DNA from 4 places in the Solwaraspora sp. WMMA2101 genome. Region 4 is predicted to be linked to each of the others. Evidence: riboswitches for the same ligand, from Rfam matches in the RefSeq annotation. Region 4 holds a riboswitch; each other region holds the start of a gene.
The links. Region 4 has a riboswitch for cyclic di-AMP ahead of ACN28F_RS15940 (NlpC/P60 family protein). Riboswitches for the same ligand answer to the same signal wherever they lie in the genome.
Positions count from the first base shown of each region.

Region 1: it holds a riboswitch for cyclic di-AMP, as region 4 does, so the genes downstream of both, ACN28F_RS07770 (C40 family peptidase) here and ACN28F_RS15940 (NlpC/P60 family protein) in region 4, are expected to answer to the same signal.
Region 2: it holds a riboswitch for cyclic di-AMP, as region 4 does, so the genes downstream of both, ACN28F_RS18680 (coiled-coil domain-containing protein) here and ACN28F_RS15940 (NlpC/P60 family protein) in region 4, are expected to answer to the same signal.
Region 3: it holds a riboswitch for cyclic di-AMP, as region 4 does, so the genes downstream of both, ACN28F_RS25855 (coiled-coil domain-containing protein) here and ACN28F_RS15940 (NlpC/P60 family protein) in region 4, are expected to answer to the same signal.

Region 1 covers NZ_JBMHMA010000006.1:1,573,129-1,580,253, forward strand. The annotation lists gene ACN28F_RS07745 (hypothetical protein) at 1-135, shown strand, start outside; gene ACN28F_RS07750 (DUF3817 domain-containing protein) at 189-518, shown strand; gene ACN28F_RS07755 (DUF397 domain-containing protein) at 618-824, opposite strand; gene ACN28F_RS07760 (DUF5753 domain-containing protein) at 1,068-1,949, shown strand; gene ACN28F_RS07765 (DUF6232 family protein) at 1,975-2,616, opposite strand; cyclic di-AMP (ydaO/yuaA leader) riboswitch at 3,091-3,232, shown strand; gene ACN28F_RS07770 (C40 family peptidase) at 3,243-4,205, shown strand; gene ACN28F_RS07775 (sigma-70 family RNA polymerase sigma factor) at 4,299-5,228, opposite strand; gene ACN28F_RS07780 (dTMP kinase) at 5,674-6,354, opposite strand; gene ACN28F_RS07785 (nucleotidyltransferase family protein) at 6,535-7,125, shown strand, end outside; gene ACN28F_RS07790 (hypothetical protein) at 7,106-7,125, shown strand, end outside.
Region 2 covers NZ_JBMHMA010000006.1:3,912,397-3,919,521, reverse strand. The annotation lists gene ACN28F_RS18700 (sensor histidine kinase) at 1-1,076, opposite strand, end outside; gene ACN28F_RS18695 (winged helix-turn-helix domain-containing protein) at 1,099-1,767, opposite strand; gene ACN28F_RS18690 (cellulose binding domain-containing protein) at 1,823-2,896, opposite strand; gene ACN28F_RS18685 (potassium channel family protein) at 3,621-4,331, opposite strand; cyclic di-AMP (ydaO/yuaA leader) riboswitch at 4,593-4,730, shown strand; gene ACN28F_RS18680 (coiled-coil domain-containing protein) at 4,733-5,749, shown strand; gene ACN28F_RS18675 (glycoside hydrolase family 65 protein) at 5,855-7,125, opposite strand, start outside.
Region 3 covers NZ_JBMHMA010000006.1:5,453,337-5,460,461, forward strand. The annotation lists gene ACN28F_RS25850 (glycosyl hydrolase) at 1-465, opposite strand, end outside; gene ACN28F_RS25855 (coiled-coil domain-containing protein) at 984-2,171, opposite strand; cyclic di-AMP (ydaO/yuaA leader) riboswitch at 2,178-2,308, opposite strand; gene ACN28F_RS25860 (cation diffusion facilitator family transporter) at 2,477-3,385, opposite strand; gene ACN28F_RS25865 (HelD family protein) at 3,505-5,637, opposite strand; gene ACN28F_RS25870 (alpha/beta fold hydrolase) at 5,769-6,743, opposite strand; gene ACN28F_RS25875 (carbonic anhydrase) at 6,879-7,125, shown strand, end outside.
Region 4 covers NZ_JBMHMA010000006.1:3,326,880-3,334,004, forward strand. The annotation lists gene ACN28F_RS15930 (pyridoxamine 5'-phosphate oxidase family protein) at 1-415, opposite strand, end outside; gene dcd (dCTP deaminase) at 530-1,108, shown strand; gene ACN28F_RS15940 (NlpC/P60 family protein) at 1,243-2,274, opposite strand; cyclic di-AMP (ydaO/yuaA leader) riboswitch at 2,281-2,423, opposite strand; gene ACN28F_RS15945 (NlpC/P60 family protein) at 2,678-3,736, opposite strand; gene ACN28F_RS15950 (GOLPH3/VPS74 family protein) at 3,898-4,617, shown strand; gene ACN28F_RS15955 (VanZ family protein) at 4,583-5,188, opposite strand; gene ACN28F_RS15960 ((Fe-S)-binding protein) at 5,199-7,125, opposite strand, start outside.

The DNA.
Region 1 (7,125 bases), 1.8 Mb from region 4:
CGGCCGGTGCGGATCCGGTCGACCGGCTCTGCGCCCGTGACGGAGCCCGACGATCCGCAGCTGGCCGCCTACAACGACTACCTGGCCTGGCTGAACGCCAATCCGCACGCCCGGGCCAGTGACTATCCCGGCTGACCGTCGGGGCGACAGGTGACGACCGGGCGCCAGCCCGGTGAGAAAGGACGACCGTGTCTGGTGCACTCATCCGCTACCGGCTGATCGCGTACGTGGTCGGTGTGGTGCTGATCCTGCTGATGGTCGTCGGGATGCCGATGAAGTACCTGTTCCACGACGCCGTGGTCGTGGAGACGATCGGCCCGGCGCACGGCTTCCTCTACATGGTGTACCTGGTGGCCGCCTTCGACCTGGCCCGGCGGGCGAACTGGTCACTCGGGCGGATCGTGGCGATCATGCTCGCCGGTACGGTGCCGTTCGTGTCGTTCTGGGCGGAGCGGGTGGTGTCCCGCTGGGCGCAGCAGGTGATCAAGGCCGAGCCGCAGACCGTGACGACGGGCTGAGCCGGGTCCGTCGTCGGCTGCCGGGTCCGTCGGGCGGGTCCAGGTGTGCCGACCGGGTGCGGTGCCGGGCGACGCGAGCGCCGGCCCGACACCGGGTGATCATCCGGCCGTACGACCGGCCCGGTCGTGGTCGAGGCCGGCCACGAAGGCCGTCCACGCCGACGCCGAGAATCGCAGGTGCACGTCGGGGTCGGTGGAGTTACGGACCCCGACCGCCGGGCCGAACGTCGCCACCTCGACACAGGTCGTCGCCTCGCAGCGGCGGCTCTTGCGCCAGGCAGGACCGGCAGTGCTGATCACAGTCACCCAGACTCCTCTATACGGATATTTTGGGGCATTTGCCTTCTAAGACCTCAGGCAATTCGCGCGGACACTATCAGTCGTGGATCTTGCTCCCACCGGGGGCGACCGGGCCGCCCGAAGTCCGGAACGCCGTACCCCGGTTGGTAAGGGCCAGCCGTCCATAGCAGACCGGACGGCACCGGTGTAGCGTCAAGAGACGGCAACCAGCCAGGTGGCATTCTGCTAGGCACTCCCCCGGAGCGATCCATGCCAGCCCGACACCAGGGTCCGACCATCGGGCGCCGCCGACTCCGCGCGGCGCTGCGCCGGGCACGCGAGGCGGCCGAGCTGACCCAGGAGTACGTCGTCACCCAGATGGACTGGTCGCTGTCCAAGCTCATCCGGATCGAGTCCGGCTCGGTCAGCATCTCGACCAACGACGTCAAGGCCCTGCTCGACCTCTACGGGGTCCGCGACCAGCAGCAGGTCCAGGAACTGGTCGAACTGGCCCGGGCAGCCCGGCGACGGGCCTGGTGGAGCGGGTACAAGGACCGGGTGCCGGCGGCCTACGCCGCCTACATCGGGCTGGAGGCCGAGGCTTCGGCGCTGCAGTACTTCCAGCCGATCAGCTTCCCCGGCCTGCTGCAGACCGAGGAGTACGCGCGGGCGGTGATCCCCGCCGACGGCCCGCACCACGTACCGGCCGAGGAGATCGAGGGTCGGGTACAGATCCGGATGGCCCGCCAGCACGCGGTGCTGGACGGTGCCGACCCGCCCCGCATCGAGGTGATCCTCGACGAGGCCGCGCTCCGTCGGATGACCGGCGGTCGGCGCATTCTGCGCGAGCAGCTGCGCCACGTGGCGAAGATGTGCGCCGCCCCGCACGTCTCGGTCCGGGTGCTGCCCTTCGCCGCGGGCAGCAACACCGTCCTCGGCCCGTTCGTCATCCTGCACTTCGCCGATCAGGCCGACGCCGACGTGGTCTACGTGGAGAGCGCGCTGGTCGAGGAGGTCATCGACCGGGCCGGCGAGGTCCGGTCGTACCAGCATGTCTTCGATCGACTCCGCGCGGAGGCGCTGTCCGCCAACGAATCGGTGGCGATGCTGCTCGACCTCGCCCGGCAGTTGGACGAGGACATTGCGGGCTGACCGGCGGCGGGGGCCGCCGGCCGGCTCACCGCTGGTCGGGCACCCAGGGCTCGATCGTCACCGGCTCGGACAGGCCGGCCAGCCGCGACATCTCCCGGGCCCGCATCAACGCCCGGCTCACCTGCCCGTACTGGCGTTCCTCGTCGGTGCTGAACAGCAGGACCAGCAGGCCCTCGTGTCGGCCCCAGAGCTCGTAGGACCGTGGCCGTACCTTGTCGCCGAGCCAGCCGAGGCCGACCGGGACGAACGCCGCCACCAGCATCGCGAAATAGGCAGCAGCGCTGACCTCGGCGAGCCCCTGGGTGAAGCCGATGGTCACCGCGATCGCCGAGAGGATGACGACGGTCACTGCCACCAACCGCCCGGTCAGCCGGTCCCGGGCGCCACGGGCGGTACGCAGTTCGGTGAGGTCCCGGATCGCGAACCGACGCCCGGCGACGACGAACCAGTCGGCGGTGACGCAGATGCCGGGCTGGCGGTAGAAGGTCGGCCCAGCGGCGGCGGGTCGGGTGACCGGGGCGCCGGGTGCCGCGCCACGGGCGGGCGATCGGCGCCCGGGTGTCCGGGGGATCAACGGTGTCGTGGTGCTGCTGCGGTCGCCCGGCCGGGCGGCCCGGCGAAGGGTCGGGGATCCGCGTAGTGGCGGGGTCCGGCGGGTGGCACGCATCGGCTGCCTCCGAAGGTCGGGTACGGCACTGACCTTGCGCGTCCATTGTGCAAACGGCGAGCTACTCGATGGAAGATACGCATTCTGCCACCTAGCTGATTGACGTACGGCAGGACGCTTCCTGGACTCCGATACGACACTTTTGTTCTTATTTACCCTAGTGGATGCCCACCAGCAACCGCGTAGAGCGACTTATCGAGCATTTCGCCCAGTCGATCGAAACCTGGCGCCCGGTCACCGTGCGACCACCTCGCGAAGCCACCCGATTCGCCATTGCATGACGCAGCGCCACTGTGCACTACATTCTGTGACTATCGGCGCCACTCCACCATGGTCGATGCCACGGATCACGACGAGCGAGGGTTTCCGCGAGCAACCGTTGCGGCTAGGTTAGATTCGCTGGTCCGGTTACCAGTCACCGACCCCGGTGACGCCGGCCCGGTGCCGCCGAATCACCATCCGGCAATCACTGAAAGTAGTTGTTCGGTGATCGCATGGTGGTGACCCGGGGACCCACCGAGCACGTCTGGGGTGAATCCGCGTGTCACACGCGGTAGGGCGACACCTTCCCGCCCGAATCCGTCAGCTAACCCGGTAGGCGGCGTGGGAAGAAGGGTTCTGCGTTCTTGTCAACAGCGCGGATTCTGCTGCGTACCCTCGTGCTGGCCGGCGTGACCGCCGGGCTGGTGGTTCCGGCCGTCGCCGTCTCCGCCCAGCCCTCGGTCAGCGAACTCACGCAGCAGATCAACAAGGAATCCGAGGAACTGGCCAAGGTCGTCGAGTCGTACAACCGGCTCACCGAGGAGTCCAAGACCACCCGGGCGGCGGTCGAGGAGCTCGACACCAAGCTGGGTCCACTGCAGGACGAACTCGCCCGGGCCGAGGTCGAGGTCGGGCAGATCGCCATCACCGCCTACAAGTCCGGCGGGCTGAGCACCGCCAGCGCGCTGCTCGACAGCGGCTCGTCGGACGGTTTCCTGGACCGGCTGGGCACCCTCGACCACCTCGCGCGGGACCGTCAGCAGCGGCTCAGCAACTTCACCAGCACCCAGGCGACGTACCTGGCTGAGCAGGAGAAGCTGCAGGCGACGCTCGCCAAGCAGGAAGCCCAGGCCAAGGAGCTCGCCGACCGCAAGAAGTCCATCGAAGCCGACATCGACAAGCTGATGGACAAGCGGGAGGAGGCCTACGGTGCGGCGACCGAGTCCGGCTCGTCGTACACCGGGACGATCCCGTCGGTCGCCGGCGCCGCCGGCGTCGCGGTCGAGTTCGCGTACGGCGCCATCGGCAAGCCGTACGTGTGGGCGTCCAGCGGGCCGAACGGCTACGACTGCTCCGGTCTGACCCTGGCTGCCTGGCGGGCCGCAGGCAAGAGCCTGCCGCACAACGCCGCCATGCAGTGGGACCGGGTCGCCAAGATCAACCGTGGCGACCTGGCACCGGGCGACCTGGTGTTCTACCGGAACCTCGCACACGTCGCCCTGTACGTCGGCGACGGCAAGGTCATCCACGCACCGACGTTCGGCCAGCCCGTCCAACTGGCCAGCGTGGACATGATGGCACCGTACGGGTACGGCCGGGTGCGCTGACCGACCGGCACCGACACGAGGGCCCGGCATCCGCTTACGGATGCCGGGCCCTCGTCGTCACAGGGGACCGTGGTCGTGGCAGCGACCGACCGGTCAGGCCGCCTGCAGCCCCTCGGCCCGGGCCAGCTCACGCAGCCGGCCGAGGGCCTGGATCTCCAGCTGGCGGATGCGCTCGCGGGACAGCGAGAACCGCGAGGCGACCTCGGTGAGCGAATGCTCCCGGCCGTCCTCCAGCCCGTAGCGGGCCCGCATGATGCCGGCGGACCGGTCGTCGAGGTGGTTCAGCAGGCCCTCGATGCGCTGGCGCTCCAACCCGGTCAGCACGATGTCCTCCGGCGACGGCGCGTCGCTGTCGGCCACCAGGTCACCGAGGTTGGTGTCACCGTCGTCGCCGACCGGGGTGTCCAGCGAGACGGTGTCCTGCGACCAGCGGACCAGCTCGTGCACCCGCTCGACCGGCACTCCGAGCGATGCCGCGATCTGCTCCGGCTCCGGATCCGAGCCGAGCTCCCGGGTGAGTTGGCGGGCGACGTTGCGCATCCGGTTGACGTCCTCGACCAGGTGCACCGGCAGCCGGACGGTCCGCTCCTGCTGCGCGATGGCCCGACTGATCGCCTGCCGGATCCACCAGGTGGCGTAGGTGGAGAACTTGAAGCCGCGCTCGTAGTCGAACTTCTCGACCGCCCGGACCAGACCGGTGTTGCCCTCCTGGATCAGATCCAGCATCGGCATCCCGGACCGGACGTAGCGGCGGGCGATCGACACCACCAGCCGCAGGTTGGCCCGGATGAACAGGTCCTTGGCCCGCTCACCCTCGATGACCAGCCGCTCCAGCTCCTCGCGGCTGACCCCGGCCCGCGGGGTGCCCTCCTCGAGCAGGTGCTCGGCGTACAGCCCGGCCTCGATCGCCTTGGACAGCTCGACTTCCCGGGCCGCGTCGAGCAGCGGCGTACGGGAGATCTCATGCAGGTAGACGCCAACGAGGTCCCGCTCCTCGGCCACCTCGTCGGTCCGCAAAGCCATCGTCTTCTCCACGTTGCTCACGGTCCCCTCGTTAACCCCACTTGCCCTGGCACCTGCGATGCGCATCTCCATCAGCCTCTCCCCCGTCACGTCGCCACCGACCGGCGTACCCGGATGTGCGGGTCCCGCCGAACGATGCCGACACCTGCACAACAGATAAGACGCGTCAGGGATTCCGTCTCGTGAGTCGAAGCTGACACGATTGCCTGAGTAATTGCTGTGAGCAGGATTGATGTTTCCTGCCAGGCACCTCGGTCGCGCCGTCGCGACGGGTCTGCCCATGGTGCGTTTCGCGGAGGTCCGCGGCCTTTCGCGGGCCCGCACGAGAGCATGACGCCGGACGCGGCGCCGGCATTCCCGTCACCGCGTCCCCTGCGATCCTCGTCACTGCCAGACCGTCACGTCCCACGCCCGGATGTACGGGCTGAGCAGGGTGTGCGGTTCATCACCGCCCGAGGCGGCCACCATGGTCGGCCGGTAGCCGGTCGACCAGGTGCTGACGCAGCCGCGCGGCGACCTGGGCCGCGCTGCCCCGCGCGTCGATCACCACGAACTCGGCGGCCTCGGGCAACGACCGGTAGGCCGCCGCGCTGCGCACCAGATGCTCCAGCGACTCGCTGTCGGTGCCCCGCGCCTCGATCCGGTGCCGGGCCTCGGCCGGCGGCAGCCAGAGCAGGAAGGTCAGATCCGGCCGGGGAAAGATCCGGTACGCCAGCCGGGCCAGCCGCTCCCAGGCAGCGGCGGCACCGTGGCGGCGGATGCTGACGTACTGGCAGACGGCGTACCGGTCCATCACGGCGACGCCGCCGGGCGAACGCAGGACCGACCGGGCGATCGCCAGCCACCGCAGCAACGCTTCACAGAACATCAGCCCGTTGCGTCCGACCAGCCGCCGGGCGTCCGGCCGGCCCAGTCGCACCGCCAGCCGGTCCAGCCACCGGCGACCGCCGGCGTTGCGCCGGTAGTGGGCGGGCAGGCCGGCGGCGGTGAGCGCGTCGGCGAGCAGCCGCGCCTGGGTGGTCTTGCCGACGCCGTCGATGCCCACCAGGGCGATCCGGCGGACCCGGCGGGTCGGGGCGGTCGGAGTGATCGGGGCGCTGATCGCCGGCGCAGCCGGCGGTGCCACAAGTGAATCCAGTGTGGAGCTCTCAGGGACGGGGGACGGATGCGCCGGAGTCTCAGTGACGAGCACCTTTCCAACGGTAGCGAGTCTCCGCACCTTCGCGTCGGCGACGCGAAGGTGTGAAGCCGTCACGCCCCGGGTACCGGTGGAACCCGTCACCATCACCACCCATCGGAGAGACAGATGGCTCAACAGGGAGACGACGGTCTGCTGCACACCCTCAAGCGGGTGGCGGCCGTACTGAAGCAGTCGGAGATCCCCTTCGTTCTGGGTGGCAGCTTCGCCGTCTACGCGCACGGCGGGCACTCCAGCGATCACGACGTGGACTTCCTGATCCGCGAGTCGGACGTGGAGGCGGCGCTGGCCGCCCTGGTCGCGGCCGGGTTCACCGCCGAACGGCCGCCGGAGGACTGGCTGGTCAAGGTCTTCGACGACGGCCGGATGGTGGACCTGATCCACCGGCCGATCGAGACTCCGGTCACCGACGCGACCTTCGCCGAGAGCATGGTCCGGCCGGTCGACGCGATCCACCTGCCGGTCCTGTCCGCCACCATGCTGATGGTGCACAAACTGCTCAGTTTCTCGCAGCACTACTGCGATTTCACCCGTGCGCTGCCGTTGGCCCGCTCGTTGCGGGAGCAGATCGACTGGGAACGGGTACGTAAGGAAACCGCGCACTCGCCGTACGCCGAGTCCTTCCTGGTGCTGCTGGACCGGCTGGCCGTGGTGCCGGACAACCAGCAGGAGGTGGGCGATGACCAGGACAGACGGGCA
Region 2 (7,125 bases), 590 kb from region 4:
GGCGGTTCGGCGCTGACCTGCAGCCGTACCTCGGCCGGCCGGTCAGCGATCCGCCCATGTTGGACGGCGTTCTGGATCAGGTTGCGAAGCGCGATACGCACCAGTGCCGGATCCCCGACGGCGACCACCGGCACGGTGTCCGGTACGGCGACGTGCGGCGGCTGCACCGTGTCGGCGAGCACCTCCTCCGCCAGCTGGTCCAGCCGGAACGGTTCGCGGCGCAGGTCCCGCAGGCCGGCGACCAGTTGCGCCCGGGTGAGCAGGACGGAGACCGAGTCGGCGAGCCGGTCGGCGGAGCGCACCACCTGGCGCAGCGCCGCCGGCCGCCGGTCCGGTTCGGCCAGCGCGTCCTCAGAGACCGCCCGGATCACCGTGAGCGGGGTACGCAGCTCGTGCGCGGCGTCGGCGACGAACCGCTCCTGCTGGTTGAGCGCGTCGGCGATCGGCTCGGTGCCGCGCCGGGCGAGCAGGTAGCCGCCGGCGCAGGCGAGGACGGTGAAGGCGACGCCGCCGGCGGTCAACGCGAGCGCGAGCCGCTGGTTGGCCGCCTGCGCCGGGCCGGTGTCGCCGAGGACGACGACGGCACCGGCGACGGTGCCGGTGACCGCGTGTTCGAACGGTACGGCGAGCAGCGGGGTCGGCGTACCGGCGCGGTCGGCGAGCGGGTCGACGATCTCGGTGCCGGACGACCAGACCTGCCGGGCGGGGGCGAGCAGTTGCGCGGGCGGGACCACCGGCAGCCGCGCAGGGTACGCGAAGACCAGGCTGAGCTCGGCCCGGCCGGCTTCGTAGACGTAGACGGCGGTCGGTCCGTTGGCCACCGCGTTGTCGAACAGCTTGTCGAGTTGCAGTGCACCGGAGTCGTAGTAGAGCAGGGCGGCGGCGGTGCTGGCGGTGCGCCGTAGTTCGGCGGCGACCACTTCGTCGCGTTGCCGTTCGTCGACCAGCAGGGCGACCGCACCCATCCCGGCCAGCCCGACCACGTTGATCGCCATGACCAGGACGGTGATCCGGATCCGCAGGCCGCGCAGCCGCTCCGCGGTCTGCAGCGGTTTGCCCGCCTGTCGTCCGCTCACGGTGTCGGTGCCTGTCGTCCGGTCACGGCTGGGACGCCGCGATCTGGTAGCCGAAGCCGCGTACGGTGTGGATCAGTTGCGGCTCGCCGAGTTTGCGGCGCAGTTGGGCGACCACCGCGTCGACCACGTTCGAGCTGGGGTCGGCGAGCTCGTCCCAGCAGTGTTCGAACAGGTCGCTGCGGCTGACGGCGGCCGGGCAGCGGACCAGGAGCATCTCCAGGACGGCGAACTCCTTGCGGGTCAGGGTCAGCAGGATGCCGGCCCGGCGGACCTCCCGGCGGGCCGCGTCGACCTCCAGGTCGGCGATGCGCAGCAGCGGCGGGCTGGTGACGCCCCGGCGCCGGCACAGCGCCCGGACCCGCAGCACGAGTTCGGCGGTGACGAACGGTTTCACCACGTAGTCGTCGACGCCGGCCTGGAAACCGGCGATCCGGTCCCCGGCGCTGTCGAGGGCGGTCAGCACCAGTGCCGGTACGGTCAGGCCGGCGCGGCGGCGGTGGCCGAGCTGGTTCAGCGAGTCGCCTTCCGGAAGGATCCGGTCGAGCACCAGGCAGTCGTAGTCGTTGACGCTCATGTTCAGGTCGGCCTGGCTCCAGTCGGCCGCCTGGTCGACCGCGAAGCCACCGGTACGCAGCGCGGTCACGACGGCGCCCCGTACCTCGGGGTCGTCCTCGACCACCAGCACCCGCATGCGGGCGAGGCTAGCAAGTTGTCGTCACCGGGACATTTCGCCGGCCGTTTCCGGGTCAGCGTACCGCCGTGCACTTCGCGCCGTTGAGGGTGAAGCCGGTCGGCGCGGTGGTCGTGCTGGCGCCGGTGACCACGAAGCCGAGCTGGACGCTGCCGCCGGGCGCGATCAGGCGGTTCCACTGGTAGTTGCGGACCGTGACGTCGGGTGGGGTGAGGTCGACCGGCTCGGCACCCCACAGGTACGCGATCTGCTGGTCGTCGGGCATGGTCCAGCTCAGCGTCCAGCCGTCGATCGGCTCCGCTGCGAGGTTGCGGACGTCCAGCTGCGCCTGGAAGGCACCCGGCCAGTGGTTGATCACCTGGTGGGCGACCTCGCAGGTCGGGGCGACCGGGGTGGTGGTCACGGTCAGCGGCGCGGACAGCGGCGAGCTGTTGCCGGCGTCGTCGTGGGCCCGTACCGCGAAGGTGTAGCTGGTGCCGGGCTGCAGGCCGCCGACCCGGGCGGTCGGACCGGTCGGCGGGTGCTGCGGAGCGGTGGCCACCCGGGTGGTCGAGCCGTCGGGGTGCACCCGCAGCACCTCGTACCAGGCGACGTAGACGTTGTCGGTGGACGGCTGCCAGCGCAGGGTGACCGCGTCGGTGCCGGTCTGGGTGGCGGTCAGGCCGGTGGGGGCGGTGGGTGCCTGGTCGTCGCCGGGCGGCATGGTCAGTCGCAGGCCGGGGCTCGTCGGCGACCGGTTGCCGGCGGCGTCGCGTGCGGCCACCCAGAACTGGTACGTCCGTGACGGCTGCAGGCCGACGATGGTGATCTCGTTGACCGGGCTGGTCTTGATGATGATGTAGTCGGCCTGCATCTGGGCGATCTCGTAGCCGGTGACCGCGACGTCGTCGGTGGCGGCGGTCCAGGTGAGGGTGACCTGGTCCGTGCTGATGGCGGCGACGGTCGGGGCACCGGGGGTGGTGGGCGCCTCGGTGTCGGCGCCGGTCGCGGCGCTCGCACTCGCCGCCGGCAGGGCGGGACCGAGCAGTACGGCGGCGAGCAGGACGCCCAGCCGTCGGGCGGCCCGGGGGCGACGGCTGCCGTCGCGGTGGGCTGCGCGATCCGACGGCGGCGGTGGCACAGTGGTCACGGGTGACTCGCTTTCGGTGCGGGCACCGGCGGACGAACCAGCGCCAGGACATCCATGGTCAACGATGCATGTCGCGGGGCGCCATCCGCCGTCCGGTGACAGTTCCGCCGTGCGGGCCCCGGCCGGACCACTGTGAGCTGGGACACCGTCGACCGGCGGCCCCGGACGATTGTCGATGCCCGCACGGCGCTGCCGCCGATCCCGACCGCGACCGGGCCAGGCAGCCACGACAGCTCCATACACAACGAAGCCTGCCGATGCATCGGCAGGCTGCGCAGGACAGTTGGACGCAGCGGCGTCGCGGTCCTGACTTGTCGGCGATTCCACGTCGTAACAATCGAGGACTAGCGTGGGGACGGGGAGGGCAACCCCCGTCCCCACCATCAGTTACTGACACGCACGAGCGGTTTGGCGTCCAGGTCGTGCGTGACGCGCGGGAGCCGGGCCACGCGAGTGGCTCTGGTTCCACCTCCTCTCGACAGGCGGTGCGTGGCTGGCGGCGGAGTCCGGGCTGGCCCGCCGCCAGCCCAAGGGCTGAGCGGTCGGCGAAGCGCTGCGAACAGCGCCACGCCGCGCGTCGGTACAGTGTTCCGGGTGCACATCCATCAATGGAAGCGCTCCCATGGGAGGACTGTAGCCTGAGTCACGAGTTTGCGAAAGTCCAGAGGCTGATCAGCTCACGAAATGAAGGCGTGACGAGACGGTTACGCCCAGGATCCCAGGGTCAACCGCCGAACCGCTGCACGTCCGCGGTCGGCCCGGCGACGATCAGCAGCGCGTCCGGCGGGATCACCGAGTCCGGTACGGCGTACCGCAGATGCTGGTCACGCTCCTTGATGCCGACGACGGTGATGCCGTACCGCTGCCGCAGCCGGGCCTGCGCCAGGGTCTGACCCGCGCTGTCCGCCGGGGCGCACACCTTGGCGATCGCGAAGCCGTCGTCGAACTCGATGAAGTCGAGCATCCTGCTGGCCAGCAGGTGCGCGACCCGGTCCCCCATGGTGGCCTCCGGAAAGATCACGTGGTGGGCACCGACCGAGGCGAGGATCCGGCCGTGCTTGGCGGTGATCGCCTTCGCCCAGATCTCCGGCACGCCGATCTCGGTCAGCGACACGACGGTCAGGATGCTGGCCTCGATGTCGGCGCCGATGCCGACGACCGCGCACGGGTAGTCGGCGACCCCGAGGTGCCGCAGCGACTCTTCGTCGGTGGGATCCGCCTCCACCGTCCGGGGCAGCCGGTCGGACCAGCGCTGCACCCGGCGGGGATCGCCGTCGATGCCGAGCACCCGGTGACCGAGCCGGCACAGCGACAGCGCCACCTGCCCACCGAATCGACCCAGGCCGATGACGGCCACGCTGTCGTCAGTGACGCCGTCGCCGGCCGCACCGACCGGGGACGGATCGGCAGCCGTCAGGAACGGGTCGTCTGTCATCAGGGAATCCATCCGGAGATTATTTCCTACTTTCGGCTTCTATGGCATTTTAGGCAGTTCCATCCCCCGACCACGGCACTATCGACCCAGCCGGCCGCGACATGCCGTAGGCCCGCCGACGCAGAAAGTGGACATTACCTAAAGTCGTTGTCCAGTAACGGAATTCTCCCTGGTCAACGACGGTCGTCGAGGTGTTGTCGCCGGTCACCGATCCGGTAAGCTTGCCGGCGGTCTCCGCCAGGCGGCACCCACCGGTGCCGGCGGTGACCGCCGCCTAATCGTCCTTCGGGGTGAGCCGGGGAACCACGTTTCCACCGGGGTGAATCCGCGACGTCGCGGTAGGGATCGTTCCGTCCCGAACCCGTCAGCTAACTCGGTCGGCGGCCAAGGAAAGGAACAGGATGACCGCACCCCTATACCGGCGGGTTCCGTTCACCGCCGCACTGGCCGCCGTGACCACCCTGCTCGCCGGCCTCGTCGTCGCCACCCCGGCCGCCGCCCAGGACCCCTCGGACGAGGGCGCGCAGCCACTGCTCAGCGACGTCATCGAGTCGACCAACCGAGGCTTCGTCGAAGCAAAGGCCGCCGTCGAGGAGTCCCGCAAGCGGCAACTTCAGCTCAACCTCGAACTGGAGAAGGTGGAGGAACGTCTGGAGGCACTCACCCCGCAGATCGGCGAGGTCGCCTCCAATTCGTACCGTCTCGGCCGGATCACCCCGGTGATGGTGCTGCTCAACAGCGCCAGCCCGGACGACCTGCTGGACCGGGCCGAAGGCCTGGACATGATCGCCATGCACGACAACAAGCGGGTCCGCGAGCTCAACGAGGCCCGTGAACAGGCCGCCCGGGCCGTCGCGGCGATCGAGGCCGAGGTGACCCGCGAGGAACAGCAGCTCGAGGTGATGTCCCGCCAGAAGAAGGAGGCGGAGAAGGCCCTGCAGCTGGTCGGCGCGGTCGCCACCAACGGGTTCGTCTCGGCCACCTCGCCGGTCGCCGCGCAGGCACCCCGCAACGCGAACGGTTCCTGGCCGTCCGAGTCGTGCAGCCTGGACGACCCCACCACGAGCGGCTGCATCACCCCCCGCACCATGCACGCGCTCAACGAGGCCAAGAAGGCCGGCTTCACCCGCTTCGTCTCCTGCTTCCGACCCGGTGGCCCGTTCGAGCACCCGAAGGGCCGGGCCTGTGACTTCTCCATGCAGTCCAGCGGCTTCGGCGGCGACGCCACCGGCGACGCCCGGCTCTACGGCAACAACCTGACCGCGTTCCTGGTCCGCAACGCCGACAAACTCGGCATCCTCTACGTGATCTGGTACCGCCAGTTCTGGTCACCGACGACAGGCTGGAGCTCCTACAGCGGCGCCGGCGGCGACCCGAGCAGCGACCACACCAACCACGTGCACCTGTCCCTGCTCTGAGTGCCCGCGCGCCGGTCAGTCAGGACGGCTGGCCGGCGCGCGAAGCGTCGGGCCCCGCGGCCCGGTGCGGGGTCGCGTCGGACCCCGCGGCCGGTGCGGGGTCAGTCAGTCGGTACGGGCCGACCGGCGCACCGGGGAGCGGCCCGCCGGCTGCTGCGGCGGCGGGCCCGCCGCCCCGGCCGGCGCGATCGCCCGGGTGACCGGCTTGTCGGCGGCGACGGTGATCGCCTCACCGTGGTGCGTCAGCTCGATCGTCGCGTTCGGATCCACGTCGCGTAGCGCATAGGTCACCTCGTCGCGCCCGACGGACACCCGCAGCCGCATGCCCCGCCACATCATGGCGAACTCGAGCCGGTTGATCCGCTGCGGCAACCGGGGGGCGAAGGAGAGCTCCCCGGCGTGGTCGCGCATCCCGCCGAACCCGGCCACCAACGCCAGCCACGCCCCGGCCAGCGCCGCGACGTGGATGCCGTCACGGGTGTTGCGGTTGATGTCGTGCAGGTCCATCAACGCGGCCTCGCCCAGGTAGTCGTGGGCGAGCTCCAGGTGACCGGTCTCGGCCGCGATCACCGCCTGGGTGCAGGCCGACAACGAGGAGTCCCGCACCGTACGCCGCTCGTAGTAGGCGAAGTTGCGGGCCTTCTCCTCGTCGGTGAAGGCGTCGCCCCGCCAGTGCATCGCCAGCGCCAGGTCGGCCTGCTTGACCACCTGCTTGCGGTACAGATCGAAGTACGGGTAGTGCAGCAGCAGCGGATAGTGGTCCTGCGAGGTGCCCGCGAAGTCCCACTCCTGGTGCCGGGTGAACCCGGCCGACTGCGGGTGCACGCCGAGCTCGTCGTCGTACGGAACGTGCATGGACAGCGCCGCGTCCCGCCAGGCCGCGGTCTCCTCGTCGTCGACACCGAGCACCCAGGCCCGGTCGGCGTAGCGCAGCGCGCAGTCGGCCGCCGTCAGCAGGTTCCGCTGCGCCATCAGGTTGGTGTAGATGTTGTCGTCGACCACCGCCGTGTACTCGTCCGGCCCGGTCACCCCGTCGATGTGGAACCGGCCGTGCCGGTCGTGGTGGCCGAGCGAGCGCCACAGTCTGGCCGTCTCCACCAGCAGCTCGAGGCCGATCTCCCGCTCGAACTCGACGTCACCGGTGGCGTGCACGTAGCGCCGGACCGCGTCGGCGATGTCCGCCGCCACGTGGAAGGCGGCGGTGCCGGCCGGCCAGTACGCCGAACACTCCTGCCCCCGGATGGTGCGCCACGGGAAGGCCGCCCCGTTGAGCCCGAGCATCCGGGCCCGTTCCCGCGCCTGGTCCAGCGTCGAGTGCCGCCAGCGCAGCACCGAGGCGACCGCCGCCGGCTGGGTGTAGGTCAGCACCGGCAGTA
Region 3 (7,125 bases), 2.1 Mb from region 4:
GTTGAGTCCGGCGACGCCGAGGGTGAACTCCCGGGTGTACGGGTAGTGGTACTCGCCGACGCCGGTCGACGTGCCGGAGATCGCCGCCTCGGTGGTGTACGAGACCCCGAGCCCACCGGAGGCCGGCTGGAACGACATCGGGTGGGCGTGCAGCGGATCGGAGTACGCGCAGTTGTAGCGCTTGAACAGCAGCGACGACCACCAGTCGTTGGTGGGTACCGCACCGGTAGGCGCGTTGCCGGTCACGTACTGCCGGGGGTTGGCGGAGATGTTGCCGCAGGCGGTCGGGGCGGCGGCACCGGCCGGGCGGGTGGTGGTGTAGCTGCCGGCGCCGACGGTGGCGGCGTCGGCGGTGCGCAGCACGCCGAAGTTCAGTCCGGCGGCTGCCAGCGCCGTCACGGTGGTGGCTGCCAGGATCCGGCGCGGCGTGCGGCTTCGGCGCCCGCCTCGGATCGACAGTGTCATGGTGCCTCCGGTCAGATCGGGCGTAGTCCAAGATCACAAACTGTTTCACGCCCATTAATGAATTATTGCCAGGAGGTCACCAGAGACCTGGCCCTGCTGTCAATATCCGGACATGAACTTTCGTGAATCAGGTAGGCGTCGGCTGTTCCGGTTGACAGCCGCACGGGTTGCTCGTTACCTTCGTGAGAGCGCTCTCACAGCCTCCTTGGCTCCGACAACACGGGGTAGGGTCGGGGTGACGGTGAGCTGAAAGAGCGCTCTCACTGATTGTCCGGTGTCGTTGCCGGCCGGAACGCCGGTCGGCGTCGGCGCTTTTCGCAATCAGTCCATTCGTTATCAGTCCATTCGTTGTGCCCGCATACCGCCGATGCCATTTGCCGACCATTGGGTCGCGGATCGAGTCGGCGCATCGCGCGGGCTGAGTCGGCAGGTCGGCCGGGCCGAGCCGGCGCATCGCGCGGGCCGGGACACGACGACGGCGGCCACCGTTCGGTGACCGCCGTCGTTCGGGGGAGGAATCAGTACACGGACAGGTGAACGTGGTTGGTGTGGTCGCTCGACGGGTCGCCGCCGGCACCGCTGTACGCCTTCCAGCCACTGCTGGGCAGCCAGATCCGCTTGAACCAGATCACGTAGAGCACGCCGAGCCGGTCGGCGTTGGCGATGTAGTAGTTGGCCAGGTTGTCGCCGTAGGTCTTGTCCCCGCCGCTGGCGACCCCGCCGAAGCCGTTGGGCTGGGCGGCGAAGTCGCACGCCCGGCCCTTCGGGTGCTCACCCGAGCCGCCGTTGCGGAAGCAGGAGACATAGCGGGTGAAGCCGGCGGCCTTGGCCTGGTTGAGCGCGTGCAACGTACGCGGGGTGATGCAGCCGGAGGTGGTCGGGTCGTCGACGTTGCAGGACTCGCTCGGCCAGGAGCCGTTCGCGTTGCGAGGTGCCGGCGTCGCCGACGCGCTGGCCGACCCGGAGCCCGACGATCCGGAGCCCGACGATCCGGAGCCCGACGATCCGGAGCCCGACGATCCGGAGCCCGACGATCCGGATCCGGAGCTGTTCGCCGCTTCGCGTTCGGCCTGCTCACGGGCCTGCTCCTCAGCGGCGACGGCCACCGCGAGGGCCCGTTCGGCCTGCTTCTTGCGCTGATCCATGATGGTCAGCTGCTTGCGCTGCTCGCGGATCTCGTTCTCGATGGCCGCCTTCGACCGGGTCACCTGGTCGCGGGTGCGGTACAGCTCGCGCAGCTGCTTCTCCTCGTTGGCGGTCACCGCGCTCAACGCGGCGGCGCGGTCGAGGAAGCCTTCCGGCGAGGTGCTGTTCAGCAGCGCAGAGACCGGACCGAGCCGGCCGTTGCGGTACGCACGGTCGACGAGCTGACCGACGTTGGTGTTGCGGACCTCGAGTTCGGTCTCGACCTCGGCCAGCCGTGCGGTGAGCTGCTTCTGCCGCTTGCCGGAGTTGTCGAGCGCGGCCTTGGCGTCGATCCAGCCGCGCGAGGCCGCGTCGAGCTCCTTGCGCAGACTCGGGGTGCCGCCTTCGTCGTCGGAGCCGGCGGGAGCGTAGGCGGGTAGCGCGGCACCGGCCGGCACCGGGGCACCGACCGGCGCTCCGGTGACGGCGATCAGGATCGCGGCCAGCGGCACCAGGCGGGCAAAGCGGTTCTTCCGCCCCGGCGTCGCGCGCCGGGGTCGTTCGGGGAGCGGGTACGTCACCGTGCAGGTTCCTTCCGTCAGCCGCCGACCGGGTTAGCTGACGGGTTCGGGACGGAAGATCCCTACCGCTGACGCGGATGCACCCCAGGAACGTGGTTCCCCGGCTCGCCGTACAGGCGATTAGGCGACGGCCTTCGCGGGCGCCGGAGGGGCGCCGCCCGGACGAAGACCGAGGCCGAGGCTACCGGTCCGGTCGCCATCTGTCGCGAGATCGATGAACATATTATGTCTAGATAAATCGGAAATAAAGGTATATCGCCGTTGTTTGCGTCGCGGGAAGGTCACGAAACTTAAGCGTCCGCTAATCACCAGTCCGTCGGTCCGCAGGGGTCCGCAGGCGACAATGGCTCGACTTGCAGCGTTGCGTGATCGATTCCGAACTCTTCGTGCAGGGCCCGCCGGGCGTCGCGCAGCACCCCGCCGACCTCGGCACCGGCCACGGTGGCCAGATGCGCCGAGACCACCTCCATCCCCTGGGTGAGGGTCCACACGTGCAGGTCGTGCACGTCGCACACGCCCGGCACGGCGGCCAGGCGGGCCCTGACCCGGGGCACGTCGACGTGCTCCGGCGCGGCCTGGACCAGCACCCGCACCGCGGAGCGGGCCAGCCGCCAGGTCCGGGGCAGGATCAGCGCCCCGACGGCGACGGCGACCACCGGGTCGGCGTACCACCAGCCGGTGGTGGCGATCACCAGGGCCGCCACGATCACCCCGACCGAGCCGAGCAGATCGCCGAGCACCTCCAGATAGGCGCCCCGGACGTTGAGGCTCTCCTTGGCGCCGGCGCGCAGCAGCCCGAACGCGACCAGGTTGGCGACCAGGCCCGCCACCGCCACCGCCAGCATCGGGCCGGCGGGCACCGGCTCCGGGTCGGCGAACCGGCGGACCGCCTCGACCATGACGTAGCCGGCGACCCCGGCGAGTAGCGCCGCGTTCGCCAGGGCGGCGAGCACCTCGAGCCGGTAGAGGCCGAAGGTGCGCTGCGGATCGTCGGACGCGCGACGGCCGGCGGCGATCGCGGCCAGCGCCATGCCGATGCCGAGAACGTCGGTGAACATGTGCCCGGCGTCGGAGAGCAGCGCCAGGGAGCCGGTGAGCAGCGCGGCCACCGCCTCGACGACCATGAAGACCGCCAGCAGGACGAACGCGATCCACAGCCGCCCGTAGTGTCGCTGCCCGGCGGTGCCCGCTCCGTGATCGTGTCCCGCGCCCATCCCGGTCACCTTCCGTCGCCCGGTGCCCCGACCGAAGACTAATGCCCACATAGCGATATGTGCAACAGATGACCGGGCGGCGCCCACCACCCCCGCCGGGAGCCGCCGGAGCAGGCCCGTCAGCCGCCGCCCGGCACCGGATCGACGGTCACCAACCGTTGGGTCGCCCGGGACAGCGCCACGTACAACGTCCGTACGCCCGCTGCCGACTCGGCACGGATCTCCGCTCCCGCGACCAGCACCACGCCGTCGTACTCCATGCCCTTGGCCTGCAGACTCGACACGACCTGCAGACGTGGGTCGGTCAGCTCGGTGGCCAGCCAGCCGGCGACCTCGTCGCGTCGGGCCACCGCGGCGATCACCCCCACCGTCCCCTCCACCTCGGCGAGCAGCGCGGTGGCCGCCCGGCGGACCGCCGCCGGCAGTGCGGCGACGTCGACCTGCTCGCGGCGCGGCGGCACCCCGGTCGAGCGCACCGCCGTCGGCAGCACGGCGTCCGGGGCGACGGTACGGATCACCTCCGCCGCCAGCTCGAAGATCTCCGCCGGGTTGCGGTAGTTGGTGGTCAACTGGAACTCCTGCCGGGGCCGACGACCCAACGCCCGGTCGCGGGCCTGAGCCAGCTCGCCGGGATCCCCGGTCCACGCCGTCTGCGCCGGATCCCCGACCACCGTCCACGACGCGAGCCGCCCCCGACGGCCGATCATCCGCCACTGCATCGGCGAGATGTCCTGTGCCTCGTCGACCACCACGTGGGCGTACTCCCGGTAGTCCACCGGCCGTTCCCGCGCCGCCGCCCGCGCGGCCCGTTCCCGGTCGACGAAGGTCGTCACCTCTCGTACCCCACCGGCGAGCCGGAACGGATCCTGCTGGCGGCGCTTGGGCTGCGGCGGTCGACCGAGCAGCTCGGCCAACTCGTCGAGCAGCGCGACGTCGGCGATCGTCGGACCCTGCTCGGCCAGGTCCCGCAACGACTCCCCGAGCAACCTGATCTCCGCCGGTTCGAGGATCCCCTGCGCGTAGCGGCGCAGCCGTTCCGGCCGGGCCAGCCAGGCCAGCACGTGCCGGGGCAGCAGCCGTGGCCACCAGGCCTTGATGAAGTCCCGGAAATCGTCCCGATCGGACAGCTCGTCTTCGAACTCGGCCTGACCCGGCAGCCGGGACGCCGCCACGAGCCGGCGGGCCTGTGCCCACAGCGCGTCGAAGAGTCCGTCGATGCCGGCCCGGCGGACCTCGTTGCGGCGGGCACCCCGGGGCAGCGCCCGCGCCCGGATCCCGTTCAGTTCGGCCTCGCGCAATCGCAGCAGCTGCCCCCGGTAGAGCAGCCGCAGCTCGGTCGGCCCGTCCGGTACGGCGTCGCGGACCGCCCGCTCCAGCACCCGCCGCATCCGCAGCGACCCCTTCACCACGGCCACCGCCGCCGGATCGGTCCGGGTCGCCGACACGTGCGGCACCAGCGAACCCAACGACCGCAACGTGGCGCTCTCCTCCCCGAGCGCGGGCAGGACGGCGGCGATGTACTCGACGAACACCGCTGTCGGCCCGACCACCAGGATGCCGCCGCCGGCGAACCGGCTCCGGTCGGCATACAGCAGGTACGCCGCCCGGTGCAGCGCGACTGCGGTCTTGCCGGTGCCGGGCCCGCCGGAGACCACCGTCACCCCCGACGCGGGTGACCGGATCGCCTGGTCTTGCTCCTGCTGGATGGTGGCCACGATGTCGCGCATCCCGCGGCCCTTGGCCCGAGCCAGGGTGGCCAGCAGTGCCCCGTCACCGACCACCCGCATCCCCGCCGGTGCCGATCCGGGGTCGAGCAGGTCGTCCGACACCCCGGTGACCCGTTCCCCCCGGGACGAGATGGTGCGCCGACGCACCACCCCCTGTGGGCGGGCCGGGGTCGCCCGGTAGAACGCCGCCGCCGCCGGCGCCCGCCAGTCGATCAGCAGCGGCTCGGCCCGCTCACCGCGGATCCCGAGCCGGCCCACGTGCAGCACGGTCCCTTCGCGCAGGTCCAGCCGGCCGAAGACCAGTCCTTCGTGTTCGGCGTCGAGCAGGTGCCGCCGTCGGGCCGCGTGGAACACCATCGCGTCGCGCTCGACCAGGGCGCCGACGTTGCCGACGCCGGCCAGCCGGTAGCCGTCGCGCTCGGCGCGCACCGCGTCGGAGCGCATCTGCGCCAACCGGGCGTACACCCGGTCGACGTGCCGTTGCTCGACGGCGATCTCCTGGTCCAGCGTGGTGGCGTCGGTCAACGCAGTGGCTCCTGAACGGGGGCGGTCCGTCCGGTGTCCGGCGGACCGTCAGCGGTACGGTCACGACTGCGGGACGCGGCGGGCACGGGTGCTCCCCGTGACGTCCGGCCGACCCCGGCAGCCTTACGACGTTACCGTCCGCGCGCCACCTCGGTGCCGTGTAGGGCACCGGCCGGCTCGTCGGCCCGCGTCGACCCGCTCCCGACGCCGACCCGGTCGAGGACGCCCCGTACGGCCGCGGTGATCTCGTCCGGCCGTTCCATCATCAACATGTGTCCGCCGCCGGGGCACACTGTCAGATCGGTGTCGGTCAGCGCCTCGGCGATGGACTCGGCACAGACCGGAGGGGTCAACCGGTCGCGGTCGCCGACCAGCACCGCCGCCGGCAGGTCGCCGATCGCCGCCAGGGTGGACAGCCGCTGCTGGGCGCCGATCGACGTCCGGTAGCCGCCGATCGCCCGCAGCGTGGCCCGGCTCACCGCCGTCGTGGTCAGCGCCAGGTCCTGCGGATCGCAGGAGTCGCCGAACAGCAGCCACCGCAGCGTCGGACGCAGCGGACGCAGCAGGTCCTGGTGCGGTCGCCAGGTGCCGCACCGGGCGAGCACGCCCGCGCCGGCCAGCTCGCAGATCCGCACCAGCCGGGCGACCGGCGGAGCCAGTCCGTAGACCGTGTGGGTGTGTCCCTGCGCGGTGGTGGCCACGAACACCAGCCCGGCCACCCGGTCGGCGAACTCCTGCGGGTGCCGGTGCGCGTACTCCATGATCGCCATGCCGCCCATCGAGTGCCCGGCCAGGACCACCGGGCCGGTGCCACCGACCTGGCGGACCACCTCGGCCAGGTCGTCACCGAGGCGTTCCAGGGTCATCGTGGCCAGACAGGTGGACGTCGACCGACCGTGGCCACGGGCGTCGTAGGCCACCACCCGTACGCCGGGGTGCCCGGCCAGCGCGGCCGCCTGCCGGTGCCAGGTGTGCAGGTCGAGGGTCCAGCCGTGCAGCAGGACCACCGTCAGCGCGGCGTCCGCCGGACCGGAGACCTCGCCGTGCAGCACCGCCGCGTCCGGCAGCCGTACGGCGACCTCCCGCCGTCTGTCAACGTCGGTCACACCCACCTCCGCCGGTCGTCCGTGCCTGCGTACCGCATCGACCGACGTACCCCGGCGGGCCCGGTGCCGAACCGCCACCGTGAGAAGATTCGCAACATCCTTCCCGACCGGCCGGTAGCACGCCAGGCTGCAACCATGTCGCCACCGCCACCGCCACCGCCACCTCAGCCGCCGCAGTCGCGGACACCGCGCCCGAACGGCCCACCGCCGCCGGATCACCCCGGACCGGCCGAGGCACTGGCCGAACTGCTCGCCGGGAACCGGCGGTTCGTCACCGGGCAGCCCCGGCACGGCCACGACATCTCCGCCGCCGCGGCCAGCGCCGCGCTCGGCGAGCAGCATCCGATCGCCTTCGTGCTGGGCTGCATCGACTCGCGGGTGC
Region 4 (7,125 bases):
GGCCGGCGCCGGTGCCGTGCCGGGCGACCATCGCCACGTCGACGGTGAACTCGAACAGTCGCCAGTCCACGTGCGGCACGGCACGCGCGGAGCGGGCGAGTCGGGCGACGGTGGCGACGTCGGTGACCGGGCGCGCGCGGCCGGCGAGGTACGCCTCGTCGTCGCTCTCCTCCGGCGGGAACGAGTGCAGCGCGTACCGCCCGTCGCGCTCCAGGTCGCGACGCTTGGGCGAGTCGACGATGAAGCAGAACAACCCGTCCTTGGTGATCACGGGCGAGACCGGATGAACCCGGGGGCCACCGTCGGCACGCACCGTCGCCAGGTAGCCGAGACCGGGGCCGTACTGCTGCATGAGAAGCCGGATCGCCGTGGCCAGGCGGGGCTCGTCGGCTGCGAACTGGGACCAGGTTGCCATGCCGACCATTCTATCGAACATGTGTTCGAAGAGATAGTCGGAACGCGGCGTGTCCGCCCTCGACGATTACCCCAGCCGGCGAGGTGCCCGGCCGAGGGTCGCTATGGTGTGACGATGCTCCTCTCCGACCGGGACATCGTCGCGGAGACCAAGACCGGCGGGCTCTCCCTCGAACCGTTCGAGCCTGCGCTCATCCAGCCGTCGAGCATCGACGTCCGGCTCGACCGGTACTTCCGGGTGTTCAACAACCACCTGTACACCCACATCGACCCGGCGACCCGGCAGGACGATCTGACGTCGCAGGTCGAGGTGCCCGACGGCGACCCGTTCGTGCTGCACCCCGGCGAGTTCGTGCTCGCCTCGACGCTCGAGGTCGTCTCACTCGGCGACGCACTCGCCGCCCGGTTGGAGGGCAAGTCCAGCCTGGGCCGGCTCGGGCTGCTCACCCACTCGACCGCCGGCTTCATCGACCCGGGCTTCTCCGGCCACGTCACGCTCGAACTGTCCAACGTCGCGAACCTGCCGATCAAGCTGTGGCCCGGCATGAAGATCGGCCAGCTCTGCATCTTCCGGCTGTCGTCGACCGCCGAGCATCCGTACGGGTCGTCGGTCTACGGCTCCCGCTACCAGGGACAGCGCGGACCTACCCCGAGCCGGTCCTGGCAGCAGTGGCGGACCTGGCCGACCAGCTGAGCCAGCGCGGGCAGGTAGCGAAAGACGCCCTCCCAGGCCGGGGGGAGACCTGGGAGAGCGTCTTTCTGGTGGCCGGTGCTGCCGCGCAACGGGGGGATCCGCGACATGCGCCAGGCCATGGGGAGGAGTGAGGTCTAGCCGGGCCTTCCGTAGCTGTGGATGCCGGAGCCGAGCTTGCGCATCGCGATCGGCTCGCCGGCCTGCGAGGCGTGCACGATCCAGCCGTCGCCGACGTACATTCCGACATGGGACAGGCTGTAGTAGAAGACGAGGTCGCCGGGGCGCAGCTCGTCACGGCTGATGTTCCTGGTCACCTGCCGCTGACGTGCCGCGTTGTGCGGCAGTGAGACGCCGCCCTGCCGCCAGGCGGCCAGGGTCAACCCGGAACAGTCGTAACCGCTCGGGCCGGCGGATCCCCAGATGTACGGCTTGCCGATCTGCGCGCAGGCGAAGGTGACCGCCTTTCCGGCGGCTCCCCCCGGGTAGGTCGCCGGGCAGGGTGCCGGGCGCAGCGAGCCCAGGCTGGTGGACGATCCGTACGCCTGCAGTCGCAGCTCCTGGAGCCGGTCGACCTCGGCGTCGATCTCCTTGGCCTTCGCGGACAGCTGCGCCTCGGTGCTGGTCAACTCGACGATCAGTTGGTCCAGCGGAGCTTTCTCCGCGGCGTACTTCTCCTTGAGGTCGACCACGGCCTGGACGTCGCGGGCCTGCCGGCGGGCGAACTGGTCGAGCAGTTCCAGCTGGTCGGCGAGGTGGGTCGGCTTGCCGCTGGTCAGGATCGCGCTGAACGCCGACGGGCTGCCGCCCTTGTACGACCGGGCGGCGAACTCGCTGACCCGGTCCATCGCGAGGTCGATCTGGACCTGCAGCGGTTGGATCTTCTTCTGCAGCGCCTCGGCCTGCTTCTTCTTGGCTGTGAGGTCCTGCCGTACGGCGTTGTGCCGTTCGATGGTGGGCTCCAGCTCGGCCCAGACCTCGTCGATCTGCGCTTCGATCTCCGCCACGGTCTGTTGCGCCTGGGCGGGTGCGGGTGCGCCGGTCAGCAGCAGGCCGATGCTGGCGGTGACGGCGATCGCGCCCCGGAGGAGGCGTCGACGGGTGTTCCGGACTGTCCGGAGGTGGTCCTGGTCGGACCATCCGGATCGCCGAGGGGCTGTCGTAGCCACCAGGACTCCTTCTCCCCAGACCGCCTACCGGGTTAGCTGACGGGTTCGGGCGGAAAGGAGACGCCCTACCACAGACGACGCTGTGGATTCACCCCGGTTCCGTGGGTCCCCGGCTCGCCGTGTCGCTGACGATTTGGCGGTGTCAGGCCGAGGTCAACCGGGCTGGTTGACGTCCTCCCGACTCGACGATCCCCAAGGGTAGAGAGGGCCGTTCTCGTCACGCAAGCGAGGTGACTACTCATTTCTCAACGTACTCGATCGATTGCTAGTCGTATATCACCCGCCGTCGTTCACGCGTTCGAAGAACAGGGTCCAGCCGGTCCGAAAGTGCCGGTCCGGACGATCGATGATCGCCGACCGCCCCGCACTTTCGGACCGTACCGGCCGACGTTGACCTGCACGTTCAGCCGACGCGCTTGAATCCGACCACCGGCATGTTGTCGATATTCTCCATTTGCACGGGTTGTCCCGGACGTGGCGCGTGCACCATCATGCCGTTGCCAATGTAGAGACCTACGTGACGCAGATCACTGAAGAAAAAGACAAGATCACCTGGGCGCGCCTCCGACCGACTGACCGTCGAACCCTGGTTCCACTGCGCGCCGGTGAAGTGGGTCAGCCCGACACCCGCACTCGCCCACGCGTACTGCGTCAGACCTGAGCAGTCGAACGCGTTAGGACCGGTGGCACCCCAGACGTACGGCTTGCCGATCTGCGCGCACGCCGTACCGACCGCGACCCCCGCCGCCCCGCCGACCGATGCGGCCGGGCACGGCCCGGACGCCCCGGAACCGCCCGTGAAACCGGTGGTCCGGTACGCGGCCAGCCGCGCCTGCTCCAGCCTGTCGATCTCGGCGTCGATCGTCTTGCGCTTGTCGGCCAGCTCCTCGTCCTGCGCCTTCTGCTGCGCGATCAGCTCGTCGAGCGCCTGCCGCTCGGCAAGGTAGCGGTCGCGGGTCTCGATCACCGTCGCGATCTGCTGCTGACGCCGCTTGGAGATCCGGTCCAGCACCAGCAGCTGATCAGCGAGACTGGTCGGCGAACCGGTCTTCAGCAACGCGTTGAGTTCGCTCGACGGACCGGTGCGGTAGTAGCTGTTGGCCACCTCGCCGATCTCGTCAGCGGCAAGACTGGCCTGCAACGACAGTGGCGCGATCCGCTTGTCGAGTTCAGCGGCCTTTTTCTGGTTGGCCTTGAGTTCGCTGCGAACTTTGTTGTACTGCTCGATCACCGGTTCCAGCTTCAGCCACTGGGCGTCCAGTTCGGCTTCGATCTCCGCCAGAGAGGGTTGGGCGGCCACCGGGGCAGCCGGCCCCACGACCGCGGTCAGGACGAGCAGCAGGGCGACGACACCACGCCCGACAATGGGCGAAAACTTCTTTGAGTCACCAGATAGAAACTTAAAGTAATCACCTGTGCGCGTACGGGTGAGCACACGTGCCATTGGCAGCGACTCCTTCATGAACGATCGCCGGGGCCTCCCGGGCGGGGGAAACGGAGGCCGACATTCGCAGCGGTCGGTGCACCACCCTATTGGAAGGATGCGCATTCGCTCAAGGCTGGAGATCCACCCACCGCACCACATGACCGGCAGCGTCCATCCGATCACGCTAGCGTGACACGATGACGACACTCAGCCTTCCCGAAGAGTTGGTGCTCCTGGGTCACGACGACTCCGGCACCGTACTGATCGCCACCGACGACCTCGACCACGGCGTCGCCGGCGCCGTACTGTGCGACCTCGCCGCGACCGGCCACCTCGACCTCGACGTCGACGGCCGGGTCACCGCAGGCGGCGAACGCGCACCCGACCCGCTCGGCACCGACCCGTTGCTCGAGGCCACCTGGCGCAGAATTCACGCAGCGGCCCGGCAACCGCCGGAACACTGGGTGACCGCCCTCGCACCCGGGCTGGTCGACCGGGTGCTCGACACGCTCACCGAGGCCGGCCTGCTCCGGCGTGAGCAGGGTCGGGTGCCGATCCTGCGGCGTACCCGCTACCCGACGCCGGACGGCACGACCCCGGAGCCCGAGACCGAGGCACGGCAACGGCTCCTGACCGCCCGCCGGGGCAACGGACCGGTCGGTGCCCGCACCGCCGCGCTGGCCGGGCTCCTCGACGCCCTCGACGCGCTGCGGATCCTCGGGCACACCGACGCGCAAGCCGCCGGTACAGACACCGGTACGGACGGTGGCGCCGCGGACTGGCCTCAGCGGTGCCTGGCCCGGTACCCGTCGGTGGAGTGGGCGGTGGCCGCCACCCGTACCGTGCTCGACGAGCGCCGGGGCAGGATCGCGCGCGGTGTGTTCATCGCGACGAACGTCGCGAGCGGCGGGAGCTGACCGGCCCGGAGCCGACCACCCGCCAGCCCACCGCCACGACCCCGCCGGCGGCCGCACCGAGCAGGACGCCCGTGGCGTTGTTGACCCAGTCGTAGCCGACGCATTCCCGCCCCAGCCCGGACACCGCCTGGGCCAGCTCCACCCCGGCCGGTGCCAGCAGCAGCAACCCGGTGGCGAGCACCGGTCGACGTACCGCCAGCACCGTGCAGAAGGCCAGCGGTACGAACATCGCGACGTTGCCGACCCGCTCGCCGAGCGAATCCACCGTGACCAGCCCGGACCAGAGCACGGCCGGGTCGGTCAACGACCGGGCGCAGGCCGCGATCACGGCGGCGTCCGGCCCGGAGACCGAGACCCCGGGAGCCAGCGGTACGCCGGTGCCGACCGGTGCCGGAGGCAGGGTGAGCGCGGCGACCGCCGCCGCACCCAGCAGCATGCCCAGGGTGGGCCAGCGGGCCCAGCCGAGCCGGCGGGCCAGTGGCCGGTGGACCAGCACGCCGACGACGGCGAGAGTCGCCAGGGTCAGGAACGGCCAGGGTTGGGAGAGGAACTCACGGGCCCAACCCAGCACCCGCTTCTCCCTACTCCTCGGCGGCCGTCGACGATGCTACCGCCGGCGTGACCGACCTGAGCAGCACGGTCGCCACATCGACGACCTCGACGCCCTCGCCCGCCGCGCCGCTGGACTGCTTTCCGGTGACCCCGTCACCGAGCATGGTGAAGCAGAACGGGCAGCCGACGGCGATCGTCTGGGCACCGGTGGAGAGGGCTTCCTCGACCCGGTCGACGTTGACCCGTTTGCCGATCCGCTCCTCCATCCACATCCGCGCGCCACCGGCCCCGCAGCAGAACGACCGCTCCGAGTTGCGGGGCATCTCGCGTACCGCGTCGTCGGCACCGAGCGCGGCGCCGAGCACCTCGCGGGGTGGGCTGAAGACCCGGTTGTGCCGGCCCAGGTAGCAGGGGTCGTGGTAGGTCAGACCGCCGTCGACCGGGGTGACCGGGGTGAGCTTGCCGGTGGCGACCAGGTGGGCCAGCAGCTGCGTGTGGTGTACGACCTCGAAGTCGCCGCCGAGCTGCCCGTACTCGTTGCCGAGGGTGTTGAAGCAGTGCGGGCAGGTCGCGACGATCTTGCGCTTCGTCGGCTCCCGGTCGCCGAACGCCTCGTTGAGGGTCTCCACGTTCTGCTGGGCCAGCATCTGGAAGACGAACTCGTTGCCGATGCGCCGGGCCGGGTCGCCGGAGCAGGTCTCGCCCTCGCCGAGGATGGCGAAGTCGACGCCGGCGGAGTGCAGCAGGGTCGCCACCGCCCGGGTGGTCTTCTTGGCCCGGTCCTCGAAGGCACCGGCGCAGCCGACCCAGAACAGGTACTCGAAGTCGTCCACCTCGCCGACCCGGGGCACCTCGAAGTCGAGGCCCTTGGTCCAGTCCTCGCGGGTGTTCGGCGGTGCGCCCCACGGGTTGCCCTTGTTCTCCAGGTTGCGCAGCATCACGCCGGCCTCGCTGGGGAAGCTCGACTCGATCAGCACCTGGTAGCGACGCATGTCGACGATGTGGTCGACGTGCTCGATGTCGACCGGGCACTGCTCGACGCAGGCGCCACAGGTGGTGCAGGACCACAGCACGTCCGGGTCGATGACCCCGCCGTCGTCCGCCCCGCCGATCAGCGGGCGGTCGGCCTCGGCCAGGGCCAGGGCGTCGACCGTGGCGAGCTGCTCGGCGGTGGCCTTCTCCTCGCCGGTGAGGTCCTTGCCGCCGCCGGCGAGCAGGTACGGCGCCTTGGCGTACGCGTGGTCGCGCAGCGACAGTACGAGCAGCTTCGGTGACAGTGGCTTGCCGGTGTTCCAGGCCGGGCACTGCGACTGGCAGCGGCCGCACTCCGTACAGGTGGTGAAGTCGAGCAGACCCTTCCAGCTGAACTGTTCGACCTGGGCGACCCCGAACTGGTCTTTCTCGGGGTCGGCCTCTTCGAAGTCGAGCGGCTTGCCGTTGCTGGTCATCGGTCGCAGCGCGCCGAGGCCGGAGTTCGGTGTGCCCGGGTCCCGCTTGAAGTAGATGTTGAAGAAGGCGGCGAACCGGTGCCAGGCGACGCCCATGGTCAGGGTCAGCGCGATGACGATCAGCCAGGTCATCGAGATGAGGATCTTGACGAGGGCGGTGATGCTGATCGCCGCGTCTGAGGCGGGCAGCAGCGCACCGAGGGCGTGGCTGACCGGGGTGGCCCACACCGGGAAGTCGAAGTGGTCGGTGGCGACCCGGAAGCCGCGGATCAGGAACCCGCAGACCAGTACGGCGAGCACGACCGCTTCGACGAAGTAGCCCTGCCACATGGTGGAGCCGGTGAACCGGGAACGGCCGCCGGCCCGGCTCGGCCGGTTCGCCAGCCGGATGCCGATCAGCACCAGGATGCCGGCCAGGCCGAGGATGGAGACGTACTCGGTCACCAGGCCGTAGAGCAGCCAGCCACCGATCACCGGGATGCCGCCGCCGGCGTCGACGACCTCGAAG